Regions from separate parts of the Aquitalea sp. USM4 genome, predicted to be linked through region 1. Evidence: riboswitches for the same ligand, from Rfam matches in the RefSeq annotation. Region 1 holds a riboswitch; the other holds the start of a gene.
The links. A riboswitch is a leader RNA that binds a small molecule or an ion and turns the genes downstream of it on or off. The one in region 1 is predicted to bind glycine.

Region 1 (16,279 bases):
CATCGTATTCCACCAGCCGGTTCATCAGCACATCGGCCGAGGCATTGGTGGTCACCAGCGAGTTGTACTGCACCACGTCAAAGCCTTCCGGATTGGCATCGGTACAGACAGTCAGGGGTTTGGCCGCCAGCGCCAGCGGGCTGGCCAGCATCAGGGCTGGTAACAGGGTGCGTAGGTTCATCTTGGTCTCCGTGCGGGGGAAGGCCGTCATCATGCGGGGCCCCGGCTGGACATCAGCTTAAGGGAAGATGCGGCAAATTTGAATGACGCATTCCCGCTAAGCTTATTCAGACTGCGCTTGGTGGCGGCTCTTCGCCATGCTCCAGCAATTCGTTGAAGTGGCGCAATGACAGCGGGCGACTGCACAGATAGCCCTGATATTGCTGGCAGCCTTGTTCGCGCAGCCAGTCCAGCTGGGCATGGGTTTCCACTCCTTCGGCCACCATGGCCAGCTTGAGGATGCGGCACAGGCTGGTGATCAGCTCCGGAATGGCCGAGCGTTGCGGCAGGCCGGAAATGAAGGAGCGATCAATCTTCAGGGTGTTGAGCGGATAGTTTTGCAGATACGCGAGGTTGGAATAGCCGGTACCGAAATCGTCGATGGCAATGGCAAAACCCATGGCCTGCAAGGCGGCCAGCGTGTTCATGGTGTGCGGGTCGTGCGCCAGCAGCAGGGACTCGGTGATTTCCAGCTCGATACTGGCGGCCGGGCAGCCGCTTTGCTGCAAAATCTGTTGCAGGGTGGCCGGCAGTTCCGGGTCGGCAAACTGGCTGGCGGACAGGTTGACCGATACCTGCAAGTCCCTGCCCTGTCGATGCCAGTTCGCCAGCTGGGAGGCCACCTGTGCCAGGATTTGCCGGTCCAGTTCGCGGATCAGGCCGCTTTCCTCACTGGCGGGAATGAAGCTGTCAGGAAACAACAGGCCGCGTTCCGGATGTCGCCAGCGGGCCAGCGCTTCAGCCCCGACAATGCGGCCACTGAAGCAATCCACCCGTGGCTGGTAGAAGGCTTCGAATTCGCCATTTTCCAGGCCGCGGCGGATTTCGTACTCCAGCGCCAAGCGCGATCGGGCACGCGCATCCATGGATTCGTCGTAAAACTGGACGCCATTGCGCCCGGCTTCCTTGGCGCTGTACATGGCCAGGTCGGCATGGCGCATATGGCTTTGCACATCCTCGGCCCCGTCGGCGCACAGGCTGATGCCCACCGAGGCGGTCAGCTGTACTTCCTGCCCGTGCAGCCACAAGGGGCGAGCCAGGCTTTCCACGATGGCTGCCGCCAGGCTGGCAGCCAGCTCCTTGACCTGTGGAGCGCACAGCAGCAACAGGAATTCGTCGCCACCCTGCCTGGCCAGTTGCTGGCCGGCACAGAGCAGTTGTTTCAGGCGCTCGCTCATCTGCACCAGCAGCAAGTCGCCAAAGCCGTGGCCCAGGCTGTCATTGATGTTCTTGAAGCGGTCCAGGTCGATGCACAACAAGGCCACTTCCAGATTTTGCGCACGGGCCTGCTGCAACAAGACCGGGTAATGCTGCTGGACGAAATTGCGATTGGGCAGCCCGGTGAGGATATCGTGCATGGCCAGATAGCTGGCGCGCGCCTCGGCCTCTTTCAGCTCGCTGACATCCATTTCGCTGACCAGCACTGCAGGCTGGCCGGATGCCGCATCGCGGCAATGGCGTGCCGACACCTCATGCCAGCGCTCACCCTGCCGGGTCAGCACCCTGGCCACCAACCTGCCCTTGCCATGTGCCTGCAGCTGTTGTTGCAACGAGGCCAGATCGGCCGGGTCGACAAAACGCGTCTGCCAGCACTCTGCCGGGTCCAGCACCTGCTCACGTGCACTGGGATTGCGATACAGCGCCTGGCCATCGGCCTGATACAGGGTGATGAATACCGGCGAATGCAACAGGGCTTCCGCACTGCGCAGGGTGTCCGGGTCGGCCTGCAATTCACCCAGCGCTTCGCACAGCATCAGCATGCGTCCCTGATGGCGTATTCCGCTGAACATCACCTTCAGGCTGCGCGGATGACCGTTGGGATAGAGCGTCCAGGTTTCGGAAAACATCATGTCATGGCTGATGAAGTCGCTCTGGTACTGCTGCAAACGGCGCGCCACGGAGTCGGACATGTCCTGCCCCATGTCTCGGCTGCACAATTCATCCAGGCTGGCAGCCTCCCACACCTGCAAGGCAGGAGGGTTGGCCCAGTACACGCGCCGGGCTTCAATATCGAATACCCATACCGGATGGCGCAGCCTGTCGAGCAAGGCAAAGCGCGCCATGCTTTCCTCGGTAAACGGTACTCCATCATGCGGCATATCGCGTTCCAACCTGCTCTTGCATCCTGAATGGTGAAGCCATGACAACAAGCATTTCGTCATGTGCAATGAATAAGAGAGTCATTCTAGCAATCATCCAGCCTTTTTAAACTATAAACTTAAAATAAATCTCACTTCTTTAATACCTGCCCATATTTTAAGCAACAGGTGGTTAACGCCTACCCACCATGACGGGTGGACAAGCAGTCAGCTGACGCCAGCAAAATAAAAAAGCCCCCGTAAAACGGGGGCTTACAGATGATTTCCACCTCATCTCGCTTTCTGATAAAGAAGGCGAGGCTCCCTTGCAGGGCAAGGGCGGGGGGATTGGGAATAGACAGGAAGGCTGCGGAAGCGATAACTCAATCGAAAGGCCCGGCTTTGCCGGGCCCTGGAAAATCGTACCAAATGACCTTGCCTGCAGCCTGAAAGCCCCCGTAAAAACGGGGGCTTATGGCGGTGGGACCCAGACAGGCCCCACGCATGGGCTGGCTTACAGATAGCTGTCGGTGCTGGGGCAGCTGCACACCAGGTTGCGGTCGCCGTATACGTCATCGATACGGTTCACGCTTGGCCAGAACTTGTTTTCCAGCACATAAGGCAGCGGAAACAGGCCGGTTTCGCGGCTGTACGGACGGTCCCAGTCGCCAGCGATGTCAGCCTTGCTGTGCGGTGCATTGCGCAGCGGGTTGTTGTCCGCCGGCCATGTGCCTTTCTGCACCTGGTCGATTTCCTGACGGATGGCGGTCATGGCGGCAATGAAGCGGTCCAGTTCGGCCTTGGGTTCGGACTCGGTCGGCTCGATCATCAGCGTGCCCGGTACCGGGAAGCTCATGGTCGGAGCGTGGAAGCCGTAGTCCATCAGGCGCTTGGCCACGTCCACCTCGGTCACGCCACTGGCAGCCTTGAGAGGGCGCAGGTCGATGATGCACTCGTGCGCCACACGGCCATTGGCACCGGTATACAGCACCGGGAAGTGTTCACCCAGTTTCTTGGCCATGTAGTTGGCGGACAAGAGTGCGTTTTCGGTGGCGGCCTTCATGCCCTCGGCACCCATCATGCGGATATACATGAAGGAGATGGGCAGGATGGAAGCCGAGCCGAACGGCGCAGCGGACACCGCAGTCTGACCGGCAACCGCACCCGGCACGTCAGCCACCACGTGGTTGGCCATGAACGGGGCCAGATGGGCTTTCAGGCCGATGGGGCCCATGCCCGGGCCGCCACCGCCGTGCGGGATGCAGAAGGTCTTGTGCAGGTTCATGTGCGACACGTCGGCACCGATGTCCGCCGGACGGCACAGGCCCACCTGGGCGTTCAGGTTGGCACCGTCCATGTACACCTGACCACCATGACTGTGGATGATGTCGCAGATCTCGCGGATCGGCTGTTCGAACACGCCGTGAGTGGACGGATAGGTAATCATCAGCGCCGCCAGGTTGGCCGAATGCTGCTCGGCCTTGGCCTTGAGGTCGGCCACGTCGACGTTGCCGGATTCGTCACACTTCACCACCACTACCTGCATGTTCATCATCTGCGCGGTGGCCGGGTTGGTACCGTGGGCCGATTGCGGAATCAGGCAGATATTGCGCTGCGCTTCGCCACGCGCTTCGTGGTAACGGCTGATGGCCAGCAGGCCGGCGTACTCGCCCTGCGCGCCGGAGTTGGGCTGCATGGAGATGGCGTCAAAACCGGTGATGGCTTTCAGCTGGGTTTGCAGGTCGTCGATCAGCTGCAGGTAACCGGCAGCCTGATCACGCGGGGCAAACGGGTGCATATTGGCGAATTCCGGCCAGGTGATGGGAATCATCTCGCTGGTGGCATTCAGCTTCATGGTGCAGCTGCCCAGCGAAATCATCGAGTGATTCATCGCCAGGTCGCGGTTTTCCAGCTTCTTCAGGTAGCGCAGCATCTCGTGCTCGCTGTGGTGAGTGTTGAACACCGGGTGGGTGAAGAAGGCGGATTCGCGCTTGAGGCCGGCCGGGATGGCATCGGCAGCGGCGGCATCCAGCGCGGCGATGTCGGCATCCTTGCCGGTAAACAGCTGGATCAGCGTGGCCAGATCAGCCTCGGTAGCCGCTTCGTGGAAGGCCACGCCCAGCACGGTGGCGGACACGCGACGCAGGTTGTAACCGGCAGCCAGGGCAGCGGCGTAGATGGTGTCGGCATTGGCCGCTTCCACCTGTACGGTGTCGTAGAAGCGGTCGAATACCAGCTTGCCACCGGCACTCTTCACCGCATGGGCGAAGATGGCGGCCAGACGGTGGATGCGGCTGGCAATGCGCTTGACGCCTTCCGCACCGTGGTACACCGCGTACATGCCGGCGATATTGGCCAGCAGTACCTGGCTGGTACAGATATTGGAGTTGGCCTTTTCGCGGCGGATGTGCTGCTCGCGGGTTTGCAGCGCCATGCGCAGCGCGGTCTTGCCCTTGGCATCGACCGACACACCGATGATACGGCCAGGTGCCGAGCGCTTCATTTCATCCTTGAAGGCAAAGTAAGCAGCGTGCGGGCCACCGTAGCCCATCGGCACGCCAAAGCGCTGGGTGTTACCGATGGCCACGTCGGCACCCATTTCGGCCGGGGACTTCAGTGCCACCAGCGCCATGATGTCGGCAGCCACCACGGCCACACCACCCTTGGCCTTGACGGCGGCAATGTAGGGCGTCAGGTCGATCAGGTCGCCCGCTTCGCCCGGATACTGGAACAGCGCACCAAAGTAGTCACCATTGCCAGCCTCTTCCGGGTGGCCGGAAACCAGCTCGAAACCGAAGTACTTGGCACGGGTTTTCATCACGTCCAGGGTTTGCGGCAGCACGCGGCTGTCGACAAAGAACTGCGCGGACTTGCTCTTGGATACACGGCGCGCCATGGCCATGGCTTCGGCGGCGGCGGTGGCTTCGTCCAGCAGCGAGGCATTGGCCATTTCCAGACCGGTCAGGTCCATCACCATTTGCTGGTAGTTGAGCAGCGCTTCCAGACGACCCTGGGCGATTTCAGCCTGATACGGGGTGTAAGCGGTGTACCAGCCCGGGTTTTCCAGCACATTGCGCAGGATGACGGTGGGGGTCAGCACCGGGTAGTAACCCAGGCCGATGAAAGACTTGTTGACGATGTTGCGGCTGGCCACCTCTTTCAGCGCGGCCAGGGCTTCGGCTTCCGGCACCGGGGACGGCAGGTCCAGCGCACGGTTCAGGCGGATGTCGGCCGGCAGGGTCTGGGCAACCAGATCGTCCAGCGAGGCGGCACCGATTGCGGCCAGCATTTCGCTGCGTTCGGCATCAGAGGGGCCGATATGGCGGGCAATGAATTCGCTACGGTTAAACAGGGAAGCAAGAGTCATGGTGGGTGTCCGGTAATGAAGAGCTGTGCCAGAGAATCCATTCAAGATCTTGTGAGCTAGAGCGAGACAAGGCAAAAACGGCTGAGGAAGCGGAATTTACACAGAGTAAATGAGCATTCCGAAGATGTTTTTAACGCAGTATCGCCGAAGCGCAGCAGATATTGAGCGGGTTCTGAAACTGAAAAAGCCCCGCGATGGTTTACATCACGAGGCTTTGACAGCGTGCAATCAGGCGCCGATTTCCTTGGCGTAGCCAGCGGCATCCAGCAGGCTGTCCAGATCTGCGGCATTGGCCGGCTTGATCTTGAAGAACCAGCCAGCGCCATAGGGCTCGCTGTTGGCCAGCTCGGGAGCGGCTTCCAGTTCGGCGTTCACTTCCAGCACTTCACCGGCGATCGGGGCGTATACATCGGAAGCGGCTTTTACCGATTCCACCACGCCGGCCTGCTCTTCAGCAGCCAGGTTGGCACCCACTTTCGGCAGCTCGACGAACACGATGTCGCCCAGCAGCTCTTGTGCATGTTCGGTAATGCCTACGGTAACGGAACCGTCGGCTTCCAGACGCAGCCATTCGTGGCTGGCAACGTATTTCAGTTCGGCAGGGATATTGCTCATGGATTGAATCTCCTCGGATTGATTGAACCGTTACGGGAGCGGGAAACCGCAGTGCAGCCCGCAGGCTGGCATGGTGTTTCCCGGCTCGCTGTTATTCGAAAACTTTCTTGCCGTTGCGCACGAACGGCATCTTCACCACGCGGACAGCGGTGAGCGTACCACGCAAATCCACCTGTGCGTCGGCACCGGTTGCGGCCGGTACGCGGGCGATGGCGATGGAGTGCTTGAGGGTGGGCGAGAAGGTGCCGCTGGTGATGATGCCCTCACCCACGCCTTCCACTACCACTTTCTGGCCTTCACGCAGCACGCCACGGCCTTCCAGCACCAGGCCCACCTGCTTCATCGGCACACCGGCGGCCTTCTGGGCTTCCAGTGCCTTGCGGCCGATAAAGTCACGGCTGGCCGGTTCCCAGGCAATGGTCCAGCCCATGCCTGCCTGCAGCGGGGATACGGTTTCGTCCATGTCGTGGCCGTACAGGTTCATGCCGGCTTCCAGACGCAGGGTGTCGCGTGCGCCCAGGCCGATGGGGGCCACGCCGGCCTCTACCAGCTGATTGAAGAAGTTGATGGCTTCGCCGGCCGGAATCATGATTTCCAGACCGTCTTCACCGGTGTAGCCGGTTCGGGCAAAGAACCAGTCGCCTGCAGGCAAGCCCTGGAATACCTTGAGTGATTGAATGGCGTCGCCCAGTTGCGGCTTTACCGCACAGACCTTAGCAATGGCATTGGGGCCTTGCACGGCCAGCATGGCCAGGTCGCGACGTACATTGAGGGAGACATCAAAACCGGCCTTGTGGCTCTCCATCCAGGCCAGGTCTTTATCAGTGGTACCGGCATTCACCACCATGCGGTAGCCGTAGGAAGTCAGGTAGACAATCAGGTCGTCCACCACGGTGCCGTCTTCGGTCAGCATGCCGGAGTACAGCGCCTTGCCTTCAAAGCCCAGCTTGGCCACGTCGTTGGCAATCAGCTGTTGCAGCCAGGCCTTGGCATCGCTGCCGGTGATGTCGATCACGGTCATGTGGGACACATCGAACATGCCGGCGTCGCTGCGCACGATCTCATGTTCCTTCAGCTGGGAGCCGTAATGGATGGGCATTTCCCAACCGGCGAAATCAACCATCTTGGCGCCGGCGGCGACATGAGCGTCAAACAGGGGGGTACGTTTCGGGGCCGTCATCTGTGCGTCCTTGCAAAGGGGGTGTTTTGCCTGTCTTGGTACAACACCCCTCTGTCCTGACACCTGAGATTTTCCGGCGGGCGTTTTCAGCCGCCGTTAGCCCCTTCGGTGGCTGCCTTCATGGGCAGCGCTCTCCAGAGTAAAGCAGATACGTGATATCCGATGATGCAGTCCTTTTGCCTGAGCGATTGCGGGTGCGCTTGCGCCTTCGGCGGTGGCCGCGATTGGCCACTCTCTCCTGCATGATGGGGGCGATTATCGTTGCAGATAAAGACAAAGGCAAGCCAAGAATATCTTCACGCGAAGTCATCTATCCTGTTGTTTTTGCGTTATTTTCACAATCGAAAAAATACGAATAATTCCTTGTCACAATTTATTCATTATTGATCAGACATAACAAAAGGGCTGCCGCAGCAGCCCTTGTTGATCCACATCTCACCTGCCCTTCAGCCGACGTCGCAACGCTACCGCAGGTGTTGCAGCGCCCTGCCTCAGTACCACTCGATACCGCTCTTCTCGGTGGAGATGATGGTACCGGCTTCGCCCTTGACGATCTTCTCGATGTCTTCCAGCGCGCCAATCACTGCACGCTTGCCGGTCAGGCGGGCGAATTCGCAGGCGGCTTCCACTTTCGGGCCCATCGAACCGGCGGCAAAGCCCAGCTTGTCCATTTCGTCCGGGTGGGCGTGGCGGATGGCTTTGGCTTCGGGAGTGCCCCAGCCAACAAACACGCTCTTCACGTCGGTGGCGATGACGAAGTAGTCGGCGTCCACTTCGCGTGCCAGCAGGGCGGAGGCCAGGTCTTTGTCGATCACGGCTTCCACGCCCACCAGTTTGTCACCCTGGTACATGGTGGGGATGCCACCGCCACCGGCGGCAATCACGACCGCGCCTTTTTCGATCATCCATTTGATGGGGCGCAGTTCGAAGATGCGTTTCGGTTTCGGGCTGGGTACCACGCGGCGGTAGTAGTCGCCGTCGGCTTTCACCGTCCAGCCGTGGCTGGCAGCCAGCGCTTCGGCTTCTTCCTTGCTGTACACCGGGCCAACGAATTTGGTGGGGTTCTGGAAGGCGGGGTCGGCTGCGTCGACTTCGGTCTGGGTGAGGATGGTGGCCAGCGGCACTTCAAACGGCAGTACGTTGCCCAGTTCCTGTTCGATCATGTAGCCGATCATGCCTTCGGTCTGGGCACCCAGTACATCCAGCGGATAGGGGGTGACCTTGCCGTCGACGTGGCGGGCGTAGGCGTCGTTTTGCAGGCCGAGCAGGCCGACTTGCGGGCCGTTACCGTGGCACATCACCAGGTTGTGGCCCAGCCGGGTGACGGCGGCCAGTTGTTCGGCGGCCACCTTGACGTTGGCGCGTTGGTTGTCAGCAGTCATGGCTTCGCCACGACGTTGCAGGGCATTGCCGCCCAGGGCTACGACGACTCGCATGATGTTTCCTTTTCTGGCCCTGTCCGCACAGTCGGGACAGTGGCGTGGCCGGTCTGCCTGTGGCAGGCCGGTGTGTGTCGGATGGGGCGGCAGGTCACCGGGGTGATGACCTGCCGGAGGGTGGAATCCGCCTGAGTGAGGGGGAGCGGATTCCGCCGCCACGACTTCAAGGGGGTGTCGTCGTGGTGGGTGAAGCGGTGTTGCGGTCAGGCTTTAACGACTGACAATGCGGCAGGGCTTTGCCACGTTGTCCAGTCTTAATCGCCCAGCGTGGCCACCAGAATTGCCTTGATGGTGTGCATGCGGTTCTCGGCTTGCTCGAAGGCAATGCAGGCTTCGCTTTCGAACACGTCTTCGGTCACTTCAATGCCATTGGCCAGGTCCGGGTACTGGGCGGCGATTTCCTTGCCCACCTTGGTTTCGCTGTTGTGGTAGGCCGGCAGGCAGTGCATGAACTTCACTTGCGGGTTCTGTGCGGCAGCCATCAGCGCGGCATTCACCTGGTAGGGCTTCAGCAGGCGGATGCGTTCGGCCCACACTTCGGCCGGTTCGCCCATCGATACCCACACGTCGGTGTGGATGAAGTCGGTGCCCTTGACGGCTTCGGCAGCGTCTTCGGTCAGGGTGATGCGGGCGCCGGTCTTGGTGGCGATTTCACGGCATTCGGCCACCAGTTCGTCGCTCGGCCACAGGTGTTTCGGCGCGCCGATGCGCACGTCCATGCCCAGCTTGGTGCCAATCACCAGCAGGGAGTTGCCCATATTGTTGCGGGCGTCACCCAGGTAGGTGTAGCTGATTTGCGAGATGGGCTTGTCGCTGTTTTCCCACATGGTCAGCACGTCGGCCAGCATCTGGGTGGGATGCCATTCGTCGGTCAGGCCGTTGTACACCGGGACGCCGGCAAATTTGGCCAGTTCGTTCTCTACCATGTCCTGGTCGAAGCCACGGTATTCGATGGCGTCATACATGCGACCCAGTACGCGGGCGGTGTCTTTCATCGATTCCTTGATGCCGATCTGCGAGCCGGACGGTCCGAGGTAGGTAACGTTGGCGCCCTGGTCGTAGCAGGCCACTTCAAACGCACAGCGGGTGCGGGTGGAGGTTTTTTCGAAGATCAGGGCGATGTTCTTGCCCTTCAGGTGTTGCTGTTCGGTGCCGGTGTACTTGGCGCGTTTCAGGTCGCGGGCCAGGTCGAGCATGTAGCGGATTTCGCGCGGGGTGAAGTCCAGCATGCGGAGGAAGTTGCGGTTGCGCAGATTGAAAGCCATGGTAACACTCCTTGTTCCGGTGCCGGGTGGCGGGCTTGGCCGACGCCACCGGGCGAGATTGATGTGCTTGGTGTGCTGCAGGTGCAGCGGTTTAAATCTTCACTTCGTCACGGATGATCGGGCAGGTCATGCAGTGACCACCGCCACGGCCACGGCCCAGTTCGGAGGCCGGAATCTCGATCACTTCCACCCCGTGCTGACGCATCAGCTTGTTGGTGTAGGTGTTGCGGTCGTAGGCCACCACCACGCGGCGGTCCAGGGCCACCACGTTGTTGCCGTCATCCCATTGTTCGCGTTCGCGCTGGTAGGCATCGCCGGCGGTCTGGATGATGTGCACTTCCTTCAGGCCGAGGGCCTGGCGTACCACTTCGGTAAACGGTACGCCGTCGTGGCGTTCGAAGCGGACTTCGCCGTCCTTGTCACCGGCGTAGATGCTGGTGCAGACGATTTCGTTGACCACGTCCGGGAACACCGACAGCAGGTCGATATCGAGGAAGCTGAACACGGTGTCCAGGTGCATGGCGGCACGCGACTTGGGCATCTGGCAGGCAATCACGCGGGTGGCGCCGCCTTCCTTGCCCAGCACGTTCTTGGCCACTTGCACCACGGCTTGCGGGCTGGTGCGTTCGCCCATGCCGATGAGCACCACGCCGTTGCCGATCGGCATCACGTCGCCACCTTCCAGCGTGGCCGGGCCGTGGTTCTTGTCACAGTCGCCCCACCATACCTTGACCTTGCCGGCGAAGTAGGGGTGGTGCTGGTAGATGGCTTGCAGGATCAGGGTTTCCTGACGGCGGGCCGGCCAGTACATCGGGTTGAGCGTCACGCCTTCGTAGATCCAGCAGGACGGGTCGCGCTGGAACAGGCTGTTCGGAATCGGCGGGATGACGAATTCGGACTGGTCCAGATAGCCGCCGAACAGGCCTTTGGGGTCGAACGGCAGTTCGAACTTGGCGATGCCGCCGATCAGGTGCTCGGCCAGTTGGGTGGACGGCATTTCGTCCAGCCAGCTGCGCAGGTCGGTCAGCATGCCGATACCGACGTTGTCAGCCTTGACCTTGCGGTCCAGCAGCCAGCTGCGGGCGGCCTTGTCGTCCAGTACCTGGGCCAGTGCGTCGTGGGCTTCGATCACATGGATGCCGCGGGCGCGCATCTGTTCAACCATGTAGGCGTGGTCTTTCTGGGCGCGTTCTACCCAGATCACGTCATCAAACAGCAGGTCGTGGCAGTTGTCGGGGGTGAGGCGTTTGTGGGCCAGGCCCGGACGGCACACCATCACACTGTGCAGCTTGCCGCATTCGGAATGAACACCAAATTTGCCGGTCATGATGAAATCCTTTCAATCAGTAATTGCATAAACCTGTTTCCGTACACTCCCTTGCTGGCGCAAAGGAGTGAACAGCAAAAGGCTGGCTTCAGTTTTCGGTCTCGTAACGTTCTTTGATCTGCCAGACATAGACTGGCAAACCGAGCATCAACAACAGGACTCCCCACATCACAATCTCGGCGCCGGCACCAAACAGTGCCCACACCGCATAAAGGAAACCGATGGAGGAGAAGATCAGCGGCGCGGTAAAGTCGCGCCGGCTGTATTTGCCTTTCTGCATCAGCATGATGGCCAGCAGCGCCATCGAGCAGAAGGCATAGGGCAGCAAGGTGGTGGCCGTAGCCAGCAGGATGATGAATTCAAAAATCTTCACCCCGCCCTCCCCGCCCGCGTATTTCATCGCCAGCAGCACCGTCACCAGGCCGCTGGAAAGCAGCAGGCCGAACAGCGGCACACCCTGGCGGTTGGTCTGACCGAAGCGGCGCGGGAACAGCTTGTCCCTGGCGGCGGCATGAGGTACATGGGCTTGCATCAGGCTCCAGCCATTGAGTGCGCCAAAGCAGGACACCACCGCCCCCAGCCCCACCACCCAGTAGGCCCAGTCGCCCCACATCAGGCGGGCGGCATCGGCAAACGGGGCTTGAGAATTGGCCAGCATGGCCGGTGACATCACCCCCATCAGCGACACCGTGGACAGGATGTACAGCACGGTGGCCAGCAAGGTGCCGATGACGGTGGCACGCGGAATGGTCTTGCTGGGGTTGACCACATCACCGGCGGGAACCGAGGCGGACTCCAGTCCCAGAAACGCCCACAGGGTGAGCGCCATGGTGGCGGAAACCGAACTCAACAAGGGCTTGCCGTGCGGGTTGAACACCAGGTTTTCCGGGTGCATGTAGAAGAAGCCGATAAAGGTGACGGCTGCCAGTGGCACCAGTTTGAGTACGGTAGTCACCACCGCAACCAGGCCGGAACTGCGCGCACCGCGGCTGTTGATCCAGGTAACGGTCCAGATCAGGCCGATGGAAAAGGCAGCTGCCAGCAGGTTGTCATGCCCCAGTTGCGGGAAAAACACCTGCATATAGCTGGTGGCGGCCACTGCCAGGGCAGCGTTGCCGGCCCACAGGGCTATCCAGTAACCCCAGGCAATCCAGAAACCGGCAAAGTCGCCAAAGCCGGCATGGATATATGCGTAGGGGCCACCCTCTTTGGGAATCATGGCGGAAAGCCGGGCAAACACCAGCGCCAGACAAATGGCACCGGCCGAGGTTATTGCCCAGCCGATCAGGGACATCCCCCCGTAGGGGGCCAGCGAAGCGGGAAGCAGGAATACACCGGAACCGATCATATTGCCCACTACCAGGGCGGTACACATCCACACGCCAAGGGCCGCTTTTTTTACTTTGGTCTCGCTCATGGTCTTGTCTCCATCGAGGCCGAAAATCGAAGCTGTTAAAGAACGTGTTCTGTATGAGCTTCACAATATTAGTATTTAATTATTTTGTAAATATGTTATTTACGCATATGTAATTCCATGTCGCGGTTTTGAACATGCACACGCCATTGTTGGTCGCAGTGCGGCAGCCGACCCCATCAGCAAGGTCATCTCTATTGTTTAGGTGCTTTGCCGGCAAATCACCATGTCTTGAATCAGATAAAAGACTGATAAACAGCAATACGCGTTAGCAGGTTGGCAAGCGCAGAAATGACAATGCCCGGCACAAGCCGGGCATGGGGCAGGAAAAAAAGCGGGAATTCAGAGCGGACAGGGACCGGCAGGCACGCTGGCCAAACTCCAGTTGGCCAGCGCCCATTGCCACAGCTCGGCGGCAGTCTGACATTCTGGCGGCGGCAACTGACCCAGGCGGCACAGTGCCAGACGCAGTTCCTGCGCGACCTGGGCCGGATTGATGGCAGGTGCCAGGGTTTGCTTGGAGAGCTTTTCCCCGGCGGCATTCACCAGCAAGGGCAGATGACAGTAGTCCGGCGTAGGCAGGCCCAGGCAGCGCTGCACATGGATTTGTCGCGGGGTGGACACCAGCAGGTCGGCACCACGCACGATATCGGTCATGCCCTGTTCGGCATCATCCACCACCACGGCCAGTTGATAGGCCCAGAAGCCATCTGCCCGCAGCAGCACGAAGTCGCCGATGTCCGCAGCCAGGTTTTGCTGGTACAGGCCTTGCAGCCGGTCGACAAAGCTGACTGGCGCATCATCCACCCGCAAGCGCCAGGCATGGTGTTCACGCGGCTTGCGGCAGCCATCACGACACCAGCCCGGATAGACATGGCCATCCACGCCACGGCTGGCGACGCTGGTTATTTCCTTGCGCGAGCAGCTGCAGGGGTAAACATGACCACTGTCCACCAGTTGCTGCAAAGCCGCCTGATACAGGTGATGGCGCTGGCTCTGGTACACCACTTCGCCGTCCCATTCAAAACCGAAAGCATCCAGCGTACGCAGGATATGGTCGGCAGCGCCGGGCATTTCGCGCGGCGGGTCCAGGTCTTCCATGCGGACCCACCACTCGCCGCCACGGCTGCGCGCTTCCAGATAGCTGCCAACGGCTGTCATCAGGGAGCCGGCATGTAACAAGCCGGTGGGACTGGGGGCAAAGCGACCTCGGTAGGGATAGGGAATGTCTGGCATGGCAACAGTTCTGGCAATCAACATCACATTGGGGGAGCAGCACGGTGATTTTTGGTGAATAATATCCGAGTGAAATACTCAGATATTACCCTTGTCCGTTCTGCCCCTGCCCGGCTTGCTTGCCGCCACCGCAAAGCGTGTGACAGCAGTTGGCCCGGCCAATTCAGGAGGAAAGCAAAGTGGCCTACGTTGTAACCGATGCCTGCGTCAAATGCAAATACACGGATTGCGTGGATGTCTGCCCGGTGGATTGCTTTCATGAAGGCCCCAACTTTCTCGCCATTGATCCGGACGAGTGCATAGACTGCACGCTGTGCGTGGCCGAATGCCCGGTGTCTGCCATTTATGCCGAGGATGATGTGCCAGCCGGGCAGCAGGTGTATATCCAGCTGAATGCCGAGCTGTCAAAACGCTGGCCCAGCATCACCGCCAGCAAAGCACCACTGCTCGACCACGCCGACTGGGCGGAAGTGACAGACAAGCTGCCACACCTGCAACGGGACTGAGGCTAGATCTAGATAAAGAGGTCGATATCGCCACCAGGCTGGCTGGTGCTCTGCCGGTCCAGCCGCTGGCGGTAGGCGGCTTCCTTGGAAGCCAGGGTGCGGCTGTTCTTGAGCTTGCGCACCATCACCTTGCCATCACCGGGAAAGAAAAACACCTTGCGGGCAAAGCTGCCCAGCAGGTCCTCGGCCAGCAGGGGAATGCCTTCGCTCTTGAGATAGGCACGGATGAATTCACTGTTCTGCTCGCCGATATTCACCACCGACATGCCATCCAGCACATTGCCGGCACCAAATACCTTGGCTTCCAGCCGCTGACGCTGGGCACCCAGTTTCTGCATGTCGGTAATCAGCAATTCCATGGCATTGACCCCGAAGCGGGCCGGTACGCTGGTCTGGCTATGCCAGTCGCTACCTTGCGGCAACAGGAAATGATTCATGCCATGCACGCCGGCCGTGCGGTCCATCAGGCAAACGGCTACACAGGAACCGAGCAAGGTGGTCAGCATCAAGGGCTGGCGGGTAGCAAAATATTCGCCCGGCAGAATCTTGATGGCATCGATCTGGAACTGCCGATCGAAATAGCGCCGCGTAGAGGGCTGCTCGGAATGGCTCATGTTCCCGCCCTCTCATGGGGAAGACGCAGCACATCCAGCACTTTGTCACCCAGTTGCGCCAGCGGGTGGACATGCATCACCCCGCCCTGTGCCACGGCCTCGCGCGGCATGCCATACACCACACAGCTGGCCTCGTCCTGCGCAAAGGTAATGGCGCCCCCCTGGCGCAGCTGCAACATGCCGTGTGCGCCATCCTTGCCCATGCCGGTGAGGATGACAGCGACGGTCTGCGGGGCGGCCAAGTTGGCGACCGACTCGAACAGCACATCCACGGCCGGGCGATGACGGTTGACCGGCGGGCTTTGGTCCAGGCAGATGACAAAGCCCTGCGTTCCCTTGCCAAGCCGCATGTGCGAATGGCCGGGTGCAATATAGGCGGTACCACGCAGCAGCGGTTCACCGTCTTCCGCCTCTTTCACATGCATGGCGCACAGCTTGTCCAGACGGCGGGCAAAGGACAAGGTGAAGCCTTCGGGCATGTGCTGCACGATCATCACCGGCGGACAATTGGCAGGCAGCTTGTCGAGAAACTCCTTGATGGCATCGGTGCCCCCTGTGGAGGCCCCTACCGCAATGATGGCATTCTGCCGCAGCAGCGCAGGAGACAGCCGGCTGGCCGGCGGTGCTGCCGGTGTGGCAAACAGGGCCGGGCGACGCAAACGGGCAGTTGCCACCATGCGGATCTTGTCGCGGATATCATCGGCGTAATCCTGCATGGTATTGCTGACATCTACCGTAGGCTTGGGCAGGAAGTCCACCGCGCCCAGCTCCAGCGCACTGAGGGTGGTTTCCGAACCGCTCTGGGTCAGGGACGAAATCATCAACACCGGCGTCGGACGCAAACGCATCAAACGGCGCAGGAACTCCAGCCCGTCCATGCGCGGCATTTCCACATCCAGCGTGATCATGTCCGGGTTGGTTTCACGGATGCGCTCGCGCGCGACGATGGGGTCGGACGCAGTGGCCACCACCTCCATGTCCGGCGCTTCATTGATGATGCTGGTGAGCAGGCTGCGGAT
Region 2 (16,279 bases), 630 kb from region 1:
GGATCAGGAACATGCCCAGCATGCGCAGGGCGTAAATACCAGCCAGCCCTAGGCTGGCGCGCAGTTCAAGCGAATTCATGTGTGTTGTCGTTATCGATTCAGGAGTCAGGCTATCAACGCCGCCAACGGCCAGCGGTTTACCTTGCGGGCCATTGTCCTGCGCTGCCTTTTTTGCTGCAGCGCATACTTTGGTGGAGCGGCGGTCGCCAAGTCGGGTATATTATCAGGTTCCCCGACCGACTGAGTAACGCTCTCACACATGGACACCATCCGCATTCGTGGCGCTCGGACGCACAATCTGAAAAACGTCAATCTGGATTTGCCGCGCAACCAGTTGATCGTCATCACCGGCCTGTCCGGTTCCGGCAAGTCCTCTCTGGCTTTTGACACCCTGTATGCCGAGGGCCAGCGCCGCTATGTAGAGAGTCTGTCGGCCTATGCGCGGCAGTTCCTGCAATTGATGGAAAAGCCGGATGTCGACCTGATCGAAGGCCTGTCACCAGCCATTTCCATCGAACAAAAAGCCACCAGCCACAACCCGCGCTCCACCGTGGGTACTGTCACGGAAATCCACGACTACCTGCGCCTCTTGTTTGCCCGCGTGGGTGAACCGCACTGCCCGGAACACGGTGTGCCGCTGGCATCGCAAACGGTCAGCCAGATGGTGGACCATGTACTGGCGCTGCCGGAAGAAACCCGGGTGATGATCCTGGCCCCGGTGATTGTCGGTCGCAAGGGTGAAAACCTCGACCTGTTCGACGACCTGCGCGCCCAGGGCTTCATCCGTGTGCGGGTGGATGGCGAAGTGTACGAAATCGATAGCCTGCCCAAGCTGGACAAGAACAAGAAGCACACCATCGAGGTGGTGATCGACCGCCTGAAAGTGCGCGAGGACATGAAGCAGCGCCTGGCGGAAAGCTTTGAAACCGCCTTGCGCCATGCCGAAGGCCGCGCCATTGCGGTGGAGATGGATAGCGGCCAGGAACACTGGTTCTCGGCCAAGTTTGCCTGCCCGGTGTGCAGCTACAGCCTGCCGGAACTGGAGCCGCGCCTGTTCTCCTTCAACAACCCCATGGGCGCCTGCCCCAAGTGTGATGGCCTGGGCGAAATCACCTTCTTCGATCCCAAGCGCGTGGTGGCCCACCCGGAGCTGACCCTGGCCGCCGGTGCCATCAAGGGCTGGGACAAGCGCAACCAGTTTTACTTCCAGATGCTGCTGGCGCTGGGCGAGCATTACGGCTTTTCGCCCACCGAGCTGGCGTTTGAAGACCTGCCGGAAAAAGTGCGCCATGTGGTGCTGCACGGTTCCGGGCGCGACAGCATCGAATTTGTCTACATGTCGGAGAAGGGCACCCGCTTTACCCGCGCCCATCCGTTTGAGGGCATCATCCCCAATCTGGAACGTCGCTACCGCGAAACCGACTCAAGTGCCGTGCGCGAGGAACTGGCCAAGTACCAGAACAACCAGCCCTGCCCGCACTGCCAGGGCTCGCGTCTGCGGCTGGAGGCACGCCACGTGTTCATTGGCGGCCAGACGCTGCATCAGCTTAACCAGCTGCCGCTGAAAGAAACCGCAGCCTTCTTTGCCCAGCTGGAATTCAGCGGCCAGAAGCAGGCAGTGGCGGAGAAAATCGTCAAGGAAATCAGCGAGCGGGTGTCCTTCCTCAATAATGTGGGGCTGGATTACCTCAACCTGTCACGTTCGGCCGATACCCTGTCTGGTGGCGAGGCGCAGCGTATCCGCCTGGCCAGCCAGATCGGTTCCGGCCTGACCGGGGTGATGTATGTGCTGGACGAGCCGTCCATCGGCCTGCACCAGCGCGATAACGACCGGCTGCTGGCCACGCTGATGCGCCTGCGCGACATCGGCAACAGCGTGATTGTGGTGGAGCACGACGAAGACGCCATCCGCGCCGCCGATTACCTGGTGGATATGGGCCCCGGTGCCGGCGAACACGGTGGCGAAGTGCTGGTGGCCGGTACGCCGGCTGATGTGGCAGCCAATGAAAATTCGGTGACCGGTGCCTTCCTGTCCGGCCGCCGCCGCATCAACTGGCCGGGCGAGCGCCGCGCAGTCAACCCGGAACGGGTGCTGAAGCTGCATGGAGCCACCGGCAATAACCTGAAGAATGTGTCGCTGGAACTGCCGCTGGGCATGCTGGCCTGCATTACCGGCGTGTCCGGTTCCGGCAAGTCCACCCTGATCAACGACACCCTGTACAAGATTGCCGCGCGCGATCTGAACGGCGCCAGCGAAGAACCGGCACCGTACGACAGCATTGAAGGGCTGGAGCTGCTGGACAAGGTGATCAACGTCGACCAGAGCCCGATCGGCCGTACCCCGCGTTCCAACCCGGCCACCTATACCGGCCTGTTCACCCCCATCCGTGAACTGTTTGCCGGGGTGCCGCTGTCGCGTGAGCGCGGCTACGGGCCGGGCCGCTTCAGCTTCAACGTCAAGGGCGGCCGCTGCGAAGCCTGCCAGGGCGACGGGGTAATCAAGGTGGAAATGCACTTCCTGCCGGACATTTACGTGCCGTGCGACGTGTGCCACGGCAAGCGCTACAACCGCGAAACGCTGGAGGTGCAGTACAAGGGCAAAAATGTTTACGAAGTGCTGGACATGACGGTGGAACAGGCGCTGGAGTTCTTCAGCGTGGTACCGGCAGTGGCCCGCAAGCTGAAAACGCTGATGGACGTGGGCCTCGGCTACATCCGCCTGGGGCAGAGTGCCACCACGCTGTCCGGTGGCGAGGCGCAGCGGGTGAAGCTGGGGCTGGAACTGTCCAAGCGTGACACCGGCCGCACTTTGTATATTCTGGATGAACCCACCACCGGCCTGCATTTCCACGATATCGACCTGTTGCTGCAAGTGCTGCATCGCCTGCGTGAAAACGGCAACACCGTGGTGGTGATCGAGCACAATCTGGACGTGATCAAGACCGCCGACTGGCTGATCGACCTCGGTCCGGAAGGCGGTGCGGGTGGTGGCCAGATCATTGCCACCGGCACGCCGGAACAGGTGGCGGATAATCCGGTCAGCCATACCGGGCGTTATCTCAAGCCCCTGCTGCAACCGCGCACCTGAGCGCGGCACGCGCAGCGCAGTACCAAGCCGCGGCGGGCAGCCAATGCCATTTTTGCCGGCTGCGGCAAACACCGTAGAATGAGCACGCGCCACTGGCTGGCGCGTCACCCACACCCGATGAGGATGCAATGCTATCGCTTGGCAAGATTGACCATATCCATATCCGTGTCACCGATCTGGCAAAGGCGCAGGGCTGGTACCAGCGTGTACTGAACCTGGCACCCGACACCCGCTACAAGCACATGCAGAGCGGGCCGCACGGCGTCGTGATGCTGATGAACAGCAATGGTTCGGTGCGTCTGGCCATTTCCCAGGAAGACAAGCCGGTTTGTGAGCCGGGCTCGGTGGCCTTTCTGGTAAGCGGGCAGGATTTCCTGGAGTGGATAGACCAGCTGGCCGGCGAGCGGGTGATCGACCGCGCTGGCCAGACCGTGGCGCGAGATTCCGTGGTGGATCACCAGTTTTTCTTCTCCATCAGCTTTGTCGACCCGTTCGGCAACCCGTTCGAGATCGTCAGCTACGACCATACCTGGCTGGCTGGCAAGCTCAAGCTGGCCAGCAAACCGGCCTGACCGGCTGTCTGCCGCCGCATTGGTCACCAACCCGCTACGGCGGGTTTTTTCATGCCTGCTGTGCTGAAAAATGCTGTCAAATCAGGAAACTGGGTGAGGTGATGCCGGAGTGTCGTCAATTGGCGACCCAAAAAGTGCTGCCATTTCAATAACTTGGGTAATTTTTTGCCGTGCTTGTCGCTCATTGCTGACAACCGGCATGGTCCGGCTTGGTGTTATTTGGTGCAAGTCATTGTTTTTAAATGACAATGCATGGCTGGCATGGTGTTTGCAGTAACAGGCTTGTCTTCCAACCACATTGAAAGAAGCTCATGCATAAGAAATTGCTTGTTGTGGCCATGCTTTCCCTGCCCCCGGCCAGCCTGGGATTGATCAATCTGGTGTTTGCCGCCACGCCCGCGCCGCAGACACAGACAGAGCAGCCAGAGGCTTCGGCACCACAAGGCAATCTGCCTGATGCAGCACCGGAGCAGGGCAGCAGCATGCCGCAGCCCGCCGGACAACAGCAGTAAAGCTGCCACGCCGGGTTTGAACCGGTGACGTGACAAGGCCCGCCATTGGCGGGCTTTGTTCGTTTCAGCCAGGCAGATCAACGCTGCGGTGGCAGGGCTTATAGCCCGTGCAGTCTGGCCATCTCATCCAGCAACTGGCGCTGCAATTGCAACATGGCCGCGCAGGGCTGTTGCTGGCGGATGAAGTCCAGCAGCGGGTCGACTACTTCGCTGCCAAGGCCCGACAGGGCTTCGATGGTGGCGAGGCCGCAGAATGGCACATAGGCTTCGGAATAGCCGCCTTCGTGCATCAGCACCAGCTTGCCGGCGCAGTGCTGCCCGGCAAAGCTGCGCAGCAGGGTGGTCATCTGGCGGAAGGTGTCACTGTGGGCCAGCATGCGCGCCAGTGGATCTACTGCATTGGCGTCATAACCGCAGGCGACAATGATCAGCTGCGGCTGATAGCGCTCCAGCGCCGGCAGCACGATACGCTGCATGGCATACAGATAGGCATCGTGACCACTGCCCGGTAACAGCGGGATATTGATATTGGCCCCCAGCCCGGCCCCTTCACCCCGGTCTTCGCTGCCGTTGTAGCCCGGCGGGAAGCAGCCATCCTGATGAATCGACATGGTGAGGACGTCCGGGCGCTGGTAGTAGATGGCCTGGGTGCCGTTGCCGTGGTGCACGTCCCAGTCCAGCACCGCCACTCGTTCTATGCCGTAGCGCGCCTTGGCCGCTTCGATGGCAACGGCGATATTGGACAGGAAGCAAAAGCCCATGGCAGCATCCGGCAGGCAGTGGTGGCCCGGCGGGCGGGTCAGCACATAGGCATTGGCCAACTCGCCGCGCCACACCGCATCCACCGCGGCGATGGCAAGGCCGGCAGACAGGCAGGCAATGTTGTAGCTGCCCGGCCCGACCGGTGCTTGTGGGCCGAGTTCGCCGCCTCCGGCATCGCTGATGCGTTTGAATTCATCCAGATAGGCTGCGCCATGTACCCGCAGCAGGTCTTCACGGCTGGCTGGCTCGGCAGTGCATTGGCGTAGCTGACGGCTGATGCCGGCCACATCCAGCAGGTTTTTCAGGCGGCGCTTGGTTTCCGGCGATTCGGCATGGCCGGCGGCGGCTGGCGGCTGCACCCAGCCTCCCACCGGCAGTGTCAGTGCATGCAGGCCGGCGCTGTGCCACATGCACAGTTCATCAAAATAAAAGGCGGTAGCGGATGTCATGGCATCTCCTTGGGTTTCAGGCGTGGGCAGGGATGGAGCGGGGGGCTTGCAGTGCCAGCAACAGGGCCAGCGACAGGGCCGCTAGCAGGGTGGCCAGCAGTAGCAAGACATGCAGGCTGCCGCCATTGGCGGCGATCAGCTGACCGGCCAGCGCGGGGCCGATGGCCAGGCCGCCACCGATGACGAGATTGGTGGCATTCATCAGCTTGCCGCTGTGGTCGATGTCGGCCAGCGTGGCCAGGATGAAGGGCAGGATGAAGGTCCAGCTGAACTTGAACAGCAGTGCTGCGGTGGCAAAGCGCGCCAGTGCCGGGCTATGCAGCAACAGCAGCATGGCTGCCATCATCATGGCAAAGCCGGCCAGCAGCAGTCGGGAGCGTGGCAGGCGGCGGCCAATCAGCGAGGCGCTGCCAGCACCGGCCACGCCCAGCAAGGTGGCAATGGCGAAGATATTACCGCTTTGCTGTGGATCGATGCCGGATTGCACGGCGATCTGGCCGACAAAGGTCCATACCCCGCTCAGGCTGATGTAGAACGCCAGTGTGGCGATGATGCCCAGTGCAGCACGCCCCCGGCGTGGGCCAGAGGTGGACACAGTGCGCGCTGGCGTGACTTGCTGCAGGCGCTGGGGAAAACAGCGCGCCAGCGGTGCACACAGTGCCATCAGCAAGGCCAGCCCCACATAACAGGCGGCAATGCCGAAGCGGGCAAACAAGGATGGCATCGCCACCAGCCCCACGGCCCCCAAGGCCAGCTGGCCCATCACCCACAAGCCATAAACGCGGTCGCGGTTGGGCAGGGTGGCGGCAGCGGACAGGCACAGAATCATCAGCGAGCCTCCGGCCAGCGCACTGACAAAACGCAGGCCCAGCAGCAGCGGATAGCTGACGGTAGTGGCCGACAGCAGGTTGGCTGCGATGAAGACTGCCACCGCCAGCCAGGCGGCGTTGCGCCAGTTGACGCGCGGCAGCCAGAAAAATGCCGGCAGGGTGGCCAGGCTCATGGCACCCAGTTCGGCGGAGAACAGCTTGCCGATATCCACCGGCCCCAGTTGCAGCTGGCTGGCCAACTGGCTGGCGACGGCGGGGGCCATCATCAGCACGGCAGGGACGATGGCGGCAAAACCGACAATGGCGGCCATGGCCGGACGCGCATGGTGTGCTGGTGCGGCGGGCTTGGCGCTGGATAGCGTGTTCATGGTTTTTCCTCTGTAGCGGGTGATCCGTCGGACGGATGTTCTTGTCGGCTTGGTCAACTCAGAAAACATGTACCAGACGCAACATGGCCTGGCTGCTGTCAAAGCTGTTGGTGGTGTGGACATTGCGCGCCAGCATCAGCATCAGCTGGTCTTGCTTGCTTAGCCAGTGGCCCAGTTCGACGCCCAGTTGGGTGCTGTTCTGCCGGGTGTCGGACAGCGTCTGTCCGTTCAGGCGCAAGGTCCCGCCGCGGGTGTGGTACAGCCGTAGCGCGCCGTAGGTATCCGGCGTGAAGTCATAGGAGGCAAAGGCCTGCAGCCGGTACAAGGGCTGCTGTTTCAGGCTGTTGCCCAGATAGTTGTCGTTGTTGCCGTAGAACTGGGCTTCCAGTGAGGCTTCCAGTACCCAGCTTTTGCCTACGCCGTGGGTGTAGTTGTAGAGAAAGGTGGCAGCCCAGCGGTTTGCCCCGGCGGAAACATCCGGGTGCCGGGCATCGTAGCTGCCTGCCGGCAGGGTGATCAGGGTCAGCAGGCCGCTGTACTCGCGCTTGTCCGGCTGGTTGATGAAGAACAGCGTGCCGCCCACCTGCGGATCGCCGATGCCGCTGTCCTGCTGGCTGGTCTGGCTGCCGGGCAGGGTGGCTTTGATGTGAGCGGCCGGGATGATGAACTGCGGCGTGCACAGGGTGCCGCAGATATCGGAAAACCACAGCTGGCGCCAGGCCAGGGCTTCCACATTCAGCCGGGCATGGTTGTCCTTGCCGCTGGCGGAGTGAAAGCTGTCGGCCCAGGTGACGGGCAGGTAGAGCACGCCCAGCGAGGTGCCGACCGGCGCGCTGAAAAAGTCGCGGGCATTGGTATCGGCGGCATGGCCGGGCAGGCTGGCAAGCAGCAGGCTGGCCGCCAGAGCGGTCAAAACAGGGCGAAACGGGGTCATGGTTTGTTCCTTTGGGTGGGTGAGCGAAAAACCCTGGACGCAACTGTCCCTGCCAGCCATGGCGGACCATGGCAGCTTCGGTAGCTTCAGGGACGTAGGGGTGGAATCAGCAGGCTGGAAAGATCAGCCGAATGGCGCTTGCTGGTGCAAGAGATGAGCGATGCCTGCCTTGCCCTTGATGCCCAGCTTGGCGTAGATGGCGCGAATGTGATGGCGTACGGTATGCGGCGACATGCCCAGCCTGCGCGCGATGTCCTTGTAGGTGAGCCCTTCGCCGAACAGGCGGGCGACATCGGTTTCGCGGCTGGAAAGCTGCTCCATCGCGCAGCGGTAGCGCGCGGTCAGCAGGTAGAGGTCGCTGATGCGGCGCGCCTCGATATTGAGCCTGTCACCGTCATGTCCTTGCGGTGACAGGCCTGCGGGCAAGGCCGGGCCAGTCCATTGTGGCCACTCGGTCAGCAGCAGGTCGACAAAGCCGGGCTCGGCACAGTGCAGGGTGCCGTGCTGGTCGCACACTGCCATGGCCAGCCGCGGCCCACTCATGGTTTCGCGCAGCGCCTGCAGGGTGCGGATCTGGTTGACGGCCACGCTGGAGGCCAGGTGCGGCATCAGGCAGGACAGCAACAGGCAGTCGGCGGCAGTAAAGCGTGGTGCGCCGGGGCGACGGTACAGCGCCAGATGGTCGCTCAGCTGGGTGACCGGGTCGATGTGGATCACGCACAGCAATTCGCCAATGTCGTGGCGCTGGCCCAGCCATTGCAGTTGTGGCGGTGCATCGTCGCCCTGCATGTCCACCACCACGGCCAGGCCGGGCCGGGCATGCACGCGCGTCACGGTGACATCGTGCTGGCGGATGGATTTCCAGTCGTCGATGTAGTGGTCCGGCAGGCCAAACAGAAAGGAACTGTGCTCGTGCGGGCCATCCGCCGCCTGGGCGGCGCGGCCCCACCAGGCCTTGTCGAAGTGCAGTTGCGGGCGCAGGCACTCCAGCACGGTGTGGTGAAAGCGCTCCAGCGACTCCTCACGCGCCAGGCGATAAATCTCCAGCAAGATGGCGCTGAACATGGCCAGATCGGGCTGATGGTCTGATGGCTGCTGCATGTTGTTCTCCTCTGTATGGCGTGCGGTGGCTGCGTGGCCTGCCGTCTGTCCTGCAGGGCGGCTGACAAAATGGCAAAGCGTCCCTGTGGCAAGGCGCGCCGACGCAGGCAGTACAGGCAGTACGGCAAGGCGGCGCAACGCAGCGGCAGGGTTTTTGTCAGTCGCTCTTATTGTGGAGCCAGTGTCATGCAGCTATCAGGTGCTGACCATCCTGCAAATGAGGGATGGGCTGGCGTCGGCGGAAAATCCGGGTTGTTACCATGAAAAATCGGCTGTTTTTGCCAATTCTGGATAGACAAAATGCAACAAATCGTCAGCCGGGGATCAGCTGGCCGGGATTTCGTCCCACAAGTGGGTAATAAAACCGGCCACCAGCGGCGAGCTGTCGCCCTCGCGGGTGGCAATGCCCATGGCCAGATACGCGCCGTCGTCGGTCAGCGGGATATAGCGCACGCCCGGCAGCTGCACGCAGTTCAGCGGCGAGGGCAGGATGGCGATGCCAAGGCCGGCCGCCACCAGCCCCACCTGGGTGGTGGCCTCGCCCGCTTCCTGCGTGATGCGCGGCTCGAAGCCATTGGCCTCGCACAGCTGGCGGATGACCGTATGCAGGCCGGTACCGGCACTGCGCGGATAGCTGATCATGCCCTCATCGCGCAATTGCCCCAGTGACAGGCTGGGCTCACCTGCCAGCGGGTGGTTGCTGTTGATCACCACCAGCAACGGGTCGCGCCGCAGCTCCTGCACCACTATCCGGTCTGCCGGAGACAGGCCGTTGAAACGCACGAAGCCGACGTCGATATCCTGCTGCTGCAAGGCGGAAAACTGGTCGGTGGTGAACATTTCGCGCAAGGTCAGCCGTACTGCCGGGTAGTGCTGGCGATAGGCATGCAGCGCGGCGGGCAGGATGGGGGTAAGCGGCAGGGAGGAGGTAAAGCCGATGCGCAGCTCGCCCACCTCACCGCGTGCGGCGCGTCTGGCCTGTTCGGCGGCTTCTTCGGTATCGGCCAGAATGCGCCTGGCGCGTTGCAGAAATTGCTGACCGGCGGCGGTGAGTTCCACCTTGCGCTTTTCCCGCAGAAACAAGGCCACGCCCAGCTCGGCTTCCAGTGCCTGGATTTGCTGGGACAAGGGCGGCTGGGCGATGTGCAGGCGCTCGGCAGCGCGGGTGAAGTGCAGCTCTTCGGCAACGGTGACGAAGTAACGCAGGTGGCGCAGTTCCATATTGATACATTTAAAGTATTAAAAATTGAATAAAGATATATTGGACTGCTGTTTTGTCAAGGACTAAGCTCGAATCCTGTATCACTGCTACCGGTTTCATCATGGCTCCCGATTCTGCTTCCTGTGCTGCTACGCTACATGCAGGCCCTGCTGCCTCACAGGAGAACACCATTTCCCCCAGCGCCCGCCTGCAAGCCGGTTCGCCCGCCTTTCGTGCCACTGCACGTGCCATGTTTGTCGGCGGCTTTTGCACCTTTTCCATGCTGTACAGCATGCAGCCGCTGATGCCGATGTTTGCGCAAGACTTTGCCCTGAGCCCGGCTGCCGCCAGCAGCGTGCTGTCGGTGCCCACCACCGGCCTGGCGCTGGCGCTGATTCCGGCCAGCTTCCTGGCGGACAAGGTGGGGCGCAAGCCGGTGATGAATATTGCACTGAGCCTGGCCGCGCTGCTGATGTTGCTGGCGGCTTTTGCGCCCGGCTTTCAGCAGTTTCTCTACCTGCGTGCCATTTTCGGCGTGGTGCTGGCCGGTTTGCCTGCCGTGGCCATGGCCTATCTGAGCGAAGAAGTGGAGCCCTTGTCACTGGGCCATTCCATCGGCCTGTATATTGCCGGTAATGCACTGGGCGGCATGAGCGGGCGCTTTCTGGCCGCGGTGATTGCTGACCACTTTGGCTGGCGTGCAGCGGTGCTGGCGTTGGCCGTGCTGGGCCTTGCCGGTGCCATCGAATTCTGGCGCAGCCTGCCGGATTCACGACACTTCAAGCCGGTGCCGTTGAACCTGGCCGAACTGCGGCGTGACGTGGGCAGCCATTTTGCCGACGGCGGCCTGCCCTGGTTGTTCCTGTCCGCCTTCCTGTTCATGGGCTGCTTTGTCAGCCTGTACAACTATCTGGGTTTCCGCTTGCTGGCCGCACCGTTCAACCTGAGCCACAGCGTGCTGGGCTTCGTGTTCTCGCTGTACATGGTGGGCATCTGGGCCTCGGCCTGGGTAGGGCGCATGGCCGACCGCTTTGGCCGCCGCAACATGCTGTGGCTGATGGTGGTGCTGATGGCCGCCGGGCTGGTGTGCACGCTGGCGGATTCGCTGTGGCTGATGGTGCCAGGCATTGCCTTGTTTACCTTCGGCTTCTTTGGTGGCCATTCGGTGGCCAGCAGCTGGATTGGCCGTCGTGCGCAACGCGGCAAGGCGCTGGCCTCGGCGTTTTACCTCACCGCCTATTATCTGGGTTCCAGTGTGGTGGGTTCCTTCTCCGGCCTGCTGTGGGGTATGGGCAAATGGAATGGTGTGGCGGCGATGATTGCGCTGGGTTTGCTGGCCCTGCTGCTGATTGCCCTGCGGCTGCGCAAGCTGGAACCGCTGGCAGTTTAGTTTTTCAGGCAGTGCCAGCCATGAAAAACGCCGTGGACAGTGTCCACGGCGTTTTGTCTGGGTTCACAGAACGGGCAGGGCGCTCAGCACTCCACCACGTTGACCGGTACTTCGATCACATTGATGGCCAGGCCGCCACGGGCGGTTTCCTTGTACTTGGTGCTCATGTCGCGGCCGGTGTCGCGCATGGTCTTGATCACGCGGTCCAGCGACACGCAATGCTGGCCATCGCCACGCAAGGCCATGCGCGCGGCATTGATGGCCTTGACCGAGGCCATGGCGTTGCGCTCGATGCACGGCACTTGCACCAGGCCGCCTACCGGGTCGCAGGTCAGGCCAAGATTGTGTTCCATGCCGATTTCCGCTGCGTTTTCCACTTGTTCCGGCGTGCCGCCCATCACCTCGGCCAACGCACCTGCCGCCATGGAGCAGGCCGAGCCCACTTCACCCTGGCAGCCTACTTCGGCACCGGAGATGGAGGCATTGAGCTTGAACAGGATGCCGATGGCACCGGCGGTCAGCAGGTAGCGCACGATGCCGTCTTCGCTGGCGCCCGGTACAAAGCGGGCGTAGTAATGCATTACCGCCGGGATGATGCCGGCGGCGCCATTGGTGGGGGCAGTGACCACGCGGCCACCGGCGGCGTTTTCTTCATTCACCGCCAGCGCATACAGATTCACCCAGTCCATCACCGTCAGCGGGTCGCGCAGCGCGGCTTCCGGTGCAGCCAGCAGCTTCTGGTACATGTCGGCGGCGCGGCGTTTTACCTTCATGCCACCGGGCAGGGTGCCTTCGCGCTGGCAGCCGCGTTTGACACAGGCTTGCATCACGCCCCAGATGGTGAGCAGGTCACGGCGTACTTCCTCCTCACTGCGCCAGGCCAGTTCGTTTTCCAGCATGATCTGGCTGATGCTCTTGCCCTGTTCCTTGCACAGTGCCAGCAGCTCGGCGGCGGTATTGAACTGGTGTTTGAGCTCGGTGACGCCCGGCGGAGCAAAGCCGGCTTCGATGGCTGCTTCATCCACCACAAAGCCGCCACCTACCGAATAGTAGGCGCGCTTGGACAGGCTGTTGCCGTCCGCGTCGAAGGCTTCAAAAATCATGCCGTTGGGGTGGTAGGGCAGGGTTTTGCGCTTGTGCAGGATCAGGTCGTCCGGCTCGTTGAAGGCAATGGCGTGCTCGCCCAGCAGCTTCAACTGTTTTTCCTGACGGATGGTGGCCAGGATGTCCGGTACGGCGTCGGTATCCACCATGTCGGGCAGTTCGCCCGCCAGGCCCAGCAAAACGGCGGTATCCGAACCGTGGCCCTTGCCGGTCGCTCCCAGCGAGCCATACATTTCGCTGCGTACGCGGCGGGTGGCCGTCAGCAGGCCATCTTTTTCCAGCCGGGCGACAAACTGGCGCGCGGCACGCATCGGGCCAACCGTGTGGGAGCTGGACGGGCCGATACCAATCTTGAACAGGTCAAAAACACTGATTGCCATGATGCTCTCTTGTCTGATGCAGGCAGCTTGCCGTGCAGGCTGCCGGTGTTGCGGGTGGGGGACTGCCTGGTTGCGGATGCAGGCCCGTGTGTCGTGTGTCAGCGTGTCATGCTTTGTGCAGGCTGACTGTTCTGCTTCCGGCCATCAGGCGTCGTGAAGCGTCAAGTCCGGTAACCGGGTGGGGGTTGGCGAGCGGGCGCGGGTCTGCTGGTGCCGGGCGGTGGCTGGCGGCCGGGGCTTGCCCCTTGAATTCAGCCGGACAGCCTGCGCGCAGGCATGGCGCAGTCTTCGCCCCCTCTGTCCTTTTGCCTGAGAGATTGTGGTCGGCAGGCGACCTTCCTTCGGCGAGACCGCAGGGCAGCAAACAGGCCCGGGTCTTCTCTCCAGAGAGCCAGATGATGGTGCAGTTCTTTTGCCTGAGAGTTTCTGGGGCGATACCCCTTCGGCGTCACCTGCGGGGTGATCTCTCCTGCGCCATCCATTACGGCTGGCTGGCACTGTAGATAAGCCGGGAATGGCTGTCAACGCCAATATTGGTGCGGGTTTTGATGTGCGGTTGCAGCATGCGCGGGCTAATGAAAAAAGCCGCCTGCAGGAGCAAGGCGGCCAAGGCGGGTACGCGGGAAAATCAGTGTGCGACGGTAAAGCGCTGGCGGCTGTGGCGCGGCGTTTCCACCTCGTCGGCAATGGCTACGGCAAGGTCGGCCACGCTGATGCCGGCGGGGGCTTCACCATCCATCAGCAGCGCATCGCCACCCAGACGGTACTGACCGCTGCGCTCGCCCGGAGCCAGCAGGGCCGGTGGCGACAGGAATACCCAGTCCAGCACGGTTTCCTGTTGCAAGTCTGCCAGTGCCTGGCGGGCACCTTCGGCACCTTCCTTGTATTCGGCGGGGAAGTGCGGGGTGTCGATCAGTTGCACGCCCGGTGCCACGTACAGGCTGCCGGCACCGCCCACTTCCAGAAAACGCTTCACCCCTGCCTGTTTCACGCCGGCCACAATGGCGGCATGGCCCTTGAGGAAGAGGGTGCGGATGTCGGCCTTGTCCCAGCCGGGGTTGAAGGTGCTGATCACCATATCGTGTCCGGCAACGGCCTGGGCAATGGCGGCGGCATCATAGGCATCGGCCTTGACGGCTGTCAGTTGCGGGTGGGCGGGCAGGCGTTCCGGGCGGCTGACAATGGCGGAAACCTGATGCTGGCGGGCCAGCAGTTCTTGCAGTACGGCAGAGCCGACAAAGCCTGTGGCACCAATCAGAGCGATTTTCATTTTGCATTCCTTTGGGTGGATAGTGAATGAATCGCAGTGTAATGACTTGCCGTCCTGCTGATAATCAGCTGATACTGGCATTAATAACTTAGCCAAACTTAATAATATGGATATCTTGCGCCGTATGGCAGTGTTTGCCACCGTGGTGGAGCAAGGCTCGATGGTGGCGGCGGCACGTGCGCTGGGTATGACGCCATCAGCAGTCAGCCAGCACATCAGCAAGCTGGAGTCGGAACATGGCGTGTCCTTGTTGCACCGGACCACGCGCAGCCTGACCCTGACCGAAGCAGGCAGCCTGTTTTATCAGGGCTGTGCCGACATGCTGGCCGCCGCGCGCCTGGCCGAGCAGCGCCTGAACGAAATGCGTGACGCCCCGGTGGGCGAATTGCGCCTGTCCGCACCCACCGGCTTTGCCGGGCCCATGCTCACCGAAGCACTGGCCCCCTTGCTGGCGGCTCATCCGCGCCTGAGCCTGAAGCTGTTCTTTCATGACGAAATGATCGATCTGGTACAGCACCGCATCGACCTTGCCTTGCGTGCCGGGGATCTGAAGGATTCCTCGCTGGTGGCGCGCCATCTGGCGGACTGGGAGAGCGTGTTGTGCGCGGCACCGTCTTATCTCGCGCGTCATCCGGCCATCACCACGCCTCAGCAACTGGAACAGCACCAATGGGTGATGCTGGACCATGAGCGCAGTCACACCTGGCTGACCATGGAAAATGCAGCTGGCGAGGTAGAGCGGCCAATGGTGGAGCGGCGGGTGAGCAGCAATAACATTCTGGCGGCGCGGCAGTTTGTGCTGGCTGGCATGGGCCTGTCGATACAGCCGGAGCCCGAAGTGCGGCAGGAACTGGCCGATGGGCGCTTGCTGCGTGTGCTGCCGCAATGGCGCTTGCCTGCCCTGGGGATCTTCGTGGTGACGCCACGGCGCGATGCCCAGCCGGCAAAAGTGCGCTATGCCATTGAAGCCTTGCGCCAGCGCATGCAGCAAAAACCGGGAGCGGCGACATGAGCAGGGCAGGCCTGACGGTGCTGCAGGACAGGCTGGCGCAACGCGATTGCCTGTTGCTGGACGGTGCGCTGGCCACCGAGCTGGAGGCGCGCGGTTTTGATCTGGCCGACCCGCTGTGGTCGGCACGCGTATTGCTGGAAGCGCCACAGGCCATCGCCCGGCTGCATCTGGACTATCTGCAGGCCGGGGCCGACATCATCACCACATCCAGCTACCAGGCCAGTTTTGAGGGCTTTGCCCGGCGTGGCCTGGACCGGCTGCAAGCCGCCCGGCTGATGCAGCTGTCGGTGGATCTGGCCTTGCAGGCGCGCCAACGCTTCATGGCCGGCCAGCCAGAAGAGGCGACAGCGCCGCTGGTGGCAGCGTCGGTCGGACCTTACGGGGCCATGCTGGCGGATGGCTCGGAATACCGGGGGGATTATGGCCTGAGCGTGGCGCAGCTGATGGACTTTCACCGTCCACGGCTGGCTGTGCTGGCCGCCAGCGGGGCCGATTTGCTGGCCTGCGAAACCATTCCCTGCCCGCAGGAGGCCGAAGCGCTGGCGCGCTTGCTGCAGCAGGAATTTCCCGCCACGCCTGCCTGGATCAGCTTCAGTTGCCGCGATGCAGGACATGTATGGCAGGGCGAGCGGCTGGCCGACTGCATGGCCATGCTGGACGCCGTACCGCAAGTGGTGGCACTGGGGGTGAACTGTACCGATCCATTGCTGCTGGAGGCACTGTTGGCGCAAGCGGCCAGCGTAACTTCCAGGCCCTTGCTGGCCTACCCCAACTCCGGCGAGCACTGGGATACGGAACAGCACTGCTGGCAGGGTAGCGCCAGTGTGGCGGGTTTTGTTGCACTGGCGCAGCGCTGGCGTGCTGCCGGGGCACGGCTGATTGGCGGCTGCTGCCGTACCGGCCCCGCGCATATTGCCGCCTTGCGTGCCAGCTTTGTCGCCAATGACGGTTAAACAAAAAGCCGGTCAAGGACCGGCTTCAGGCTGCTGACAAAGTAATTCAGATCTTGCGGGTACAGGGCTGGTTTTCCATGTCGGTGAGGATGTCCATCACCTGGCTGGACGCATCTTCCATGCGGCGCAGTGCCTGCTGTGCCTTGGCAAAATCGTGGGCGTGGAAGGCGTTGAGCGCTTCCTTGCCGAAGTTGTGCACATTGGCGTGCGGCGCTTCCAGCTGGGTGTAGTTGCTGTTGCCCTTGCATTCCTGTGCGCCGCGACCTTCGTAATACCATTTGCCCAGACGGCAATGCTGGTGAGACGACACCTTGTCGGCATGCAGGTCGTGATAGCCGATGAAGGCCTTGTAG

Region 2: linked by a shared signal. The riboswitch ahead of DKK66_RS15550 (L-serine ammonia-lyase) and the one ahead of gcvT (glycine cleavage system aminomethyltransferase GcvT) in region 1 are both predicted to bind glycine.

What each region holds. Positions count from the first base shown of each region.
Region 1 covers NZ_CP029539.1:2,730,916-2,747,194, reverse strand. The annotation lists gene DKK66_RS12720 (ABC transporter substrate-binding protein) at 1-181, opposite strand, end outside; gene DKK66_RS12715 (bifunctional diguanylate cyclase/phosphodiesterase) at 288-2,318, opposite strand; gene gcvP (aminomethyl-transferring glycine dehydrogenase) at 2,812-5,664, opposite strand; gene gcvH (glycine cleavage system protein GcvH) at 5,893-6,279, opposite strand; gene gcvT (glycine cleavage system aminomethyltransferase GcvT) at 6,371-7,459, opposite strand; glycine riboswitch at 7,501-7,607, opposite strand; glycine riboswitch at 7,618-7,710, opposite strand; gene arcC (carbamate kinase) at 7,951-8,895, opposite strand; gene DKK66_RS12685 (ornithine carbamoyltransferase) at 9,153-10,163, opposite strand; gene DKK66_RS12680 (arginine deiminase) at 10,255-11,490, opposite strand; gene DKK66_RS12675 (amino acid permease) at 11,579-12,907, opposite strand; gene gluQRS (tRNA glutamyl-Q(34) synthetase GluQRS) at 13,247-14,140, opposite strand; gene fdxA (ferredoxin FdxA) at 14,320-14,646, shown strand; gene cheD (chemoreceptor glutamine deamidase CheD) at 14,655-15,260, opposite strand; gene DKK66_RS12655 (chemotaxis response regulator protein-glutamate methylesterase) at 15,257-16,279, opposite strand, start outside.
Region 2 covers NZ_CP029539.1:3,357,265-3,373,543, forward strand. The annotation lists gene DKK66_RS15500 (MFS transporter) at 1-79, opposite strand, end outside; gene uvrA (excinuclease ABC subunit UvrA) at 260-3,088, shown strand; gene DKK66_RS15510 (VOC family protein) at 3,217-3,660, shown strand; gene DKK66_RS20210 (hypothetical protein) at 3,684-3,845, opposite strand; gene DKK66_RS15515 (hypothetical protein) at 3,972-4,172, shown strand; gene DKK66_RS15520 (class II histone deacetylase) at 4,271-5,383, opposite strand; gene DKK66_RS15525 (MFS transporter) at 5,400-6,581, opposite strand; gene DKK66_RS15530 (transporter) at 6,640-7,515, opposite strand; gene DKK66_RS15535 (helix-turn-helix transcriptional regulator) at 7,639-8,616, opposite strand; gene DKK66_RS15540 (LysR family transcriptional regulator) at 8,941-9,837, opposite strand; gene DKK66_RS15545 (MFS transporter) at 9,939-11,207, shown strand; gene DKK66_RS15550 (L-serine ammonia-lyase) at 11,291-12,691, opposite strand; glycine riboswitch at 13,086-13,173, opposite strand; gene DKK66_RS15555 (NAD(P)-dependent oxidoreductase) at 13,320-13,961, opposite strand; gene DKK66_RS15560 (LysR family transcriptional regulator) at 14,086-14,973, shown strand; gene mmuM (homocysteine S-methyltransferase) at 14,970-15,926, shown strand; gene DKK66_RS20705 (methyl-accepting chemotaxis protein) at 15,973-16,279, opposite strand, start outside.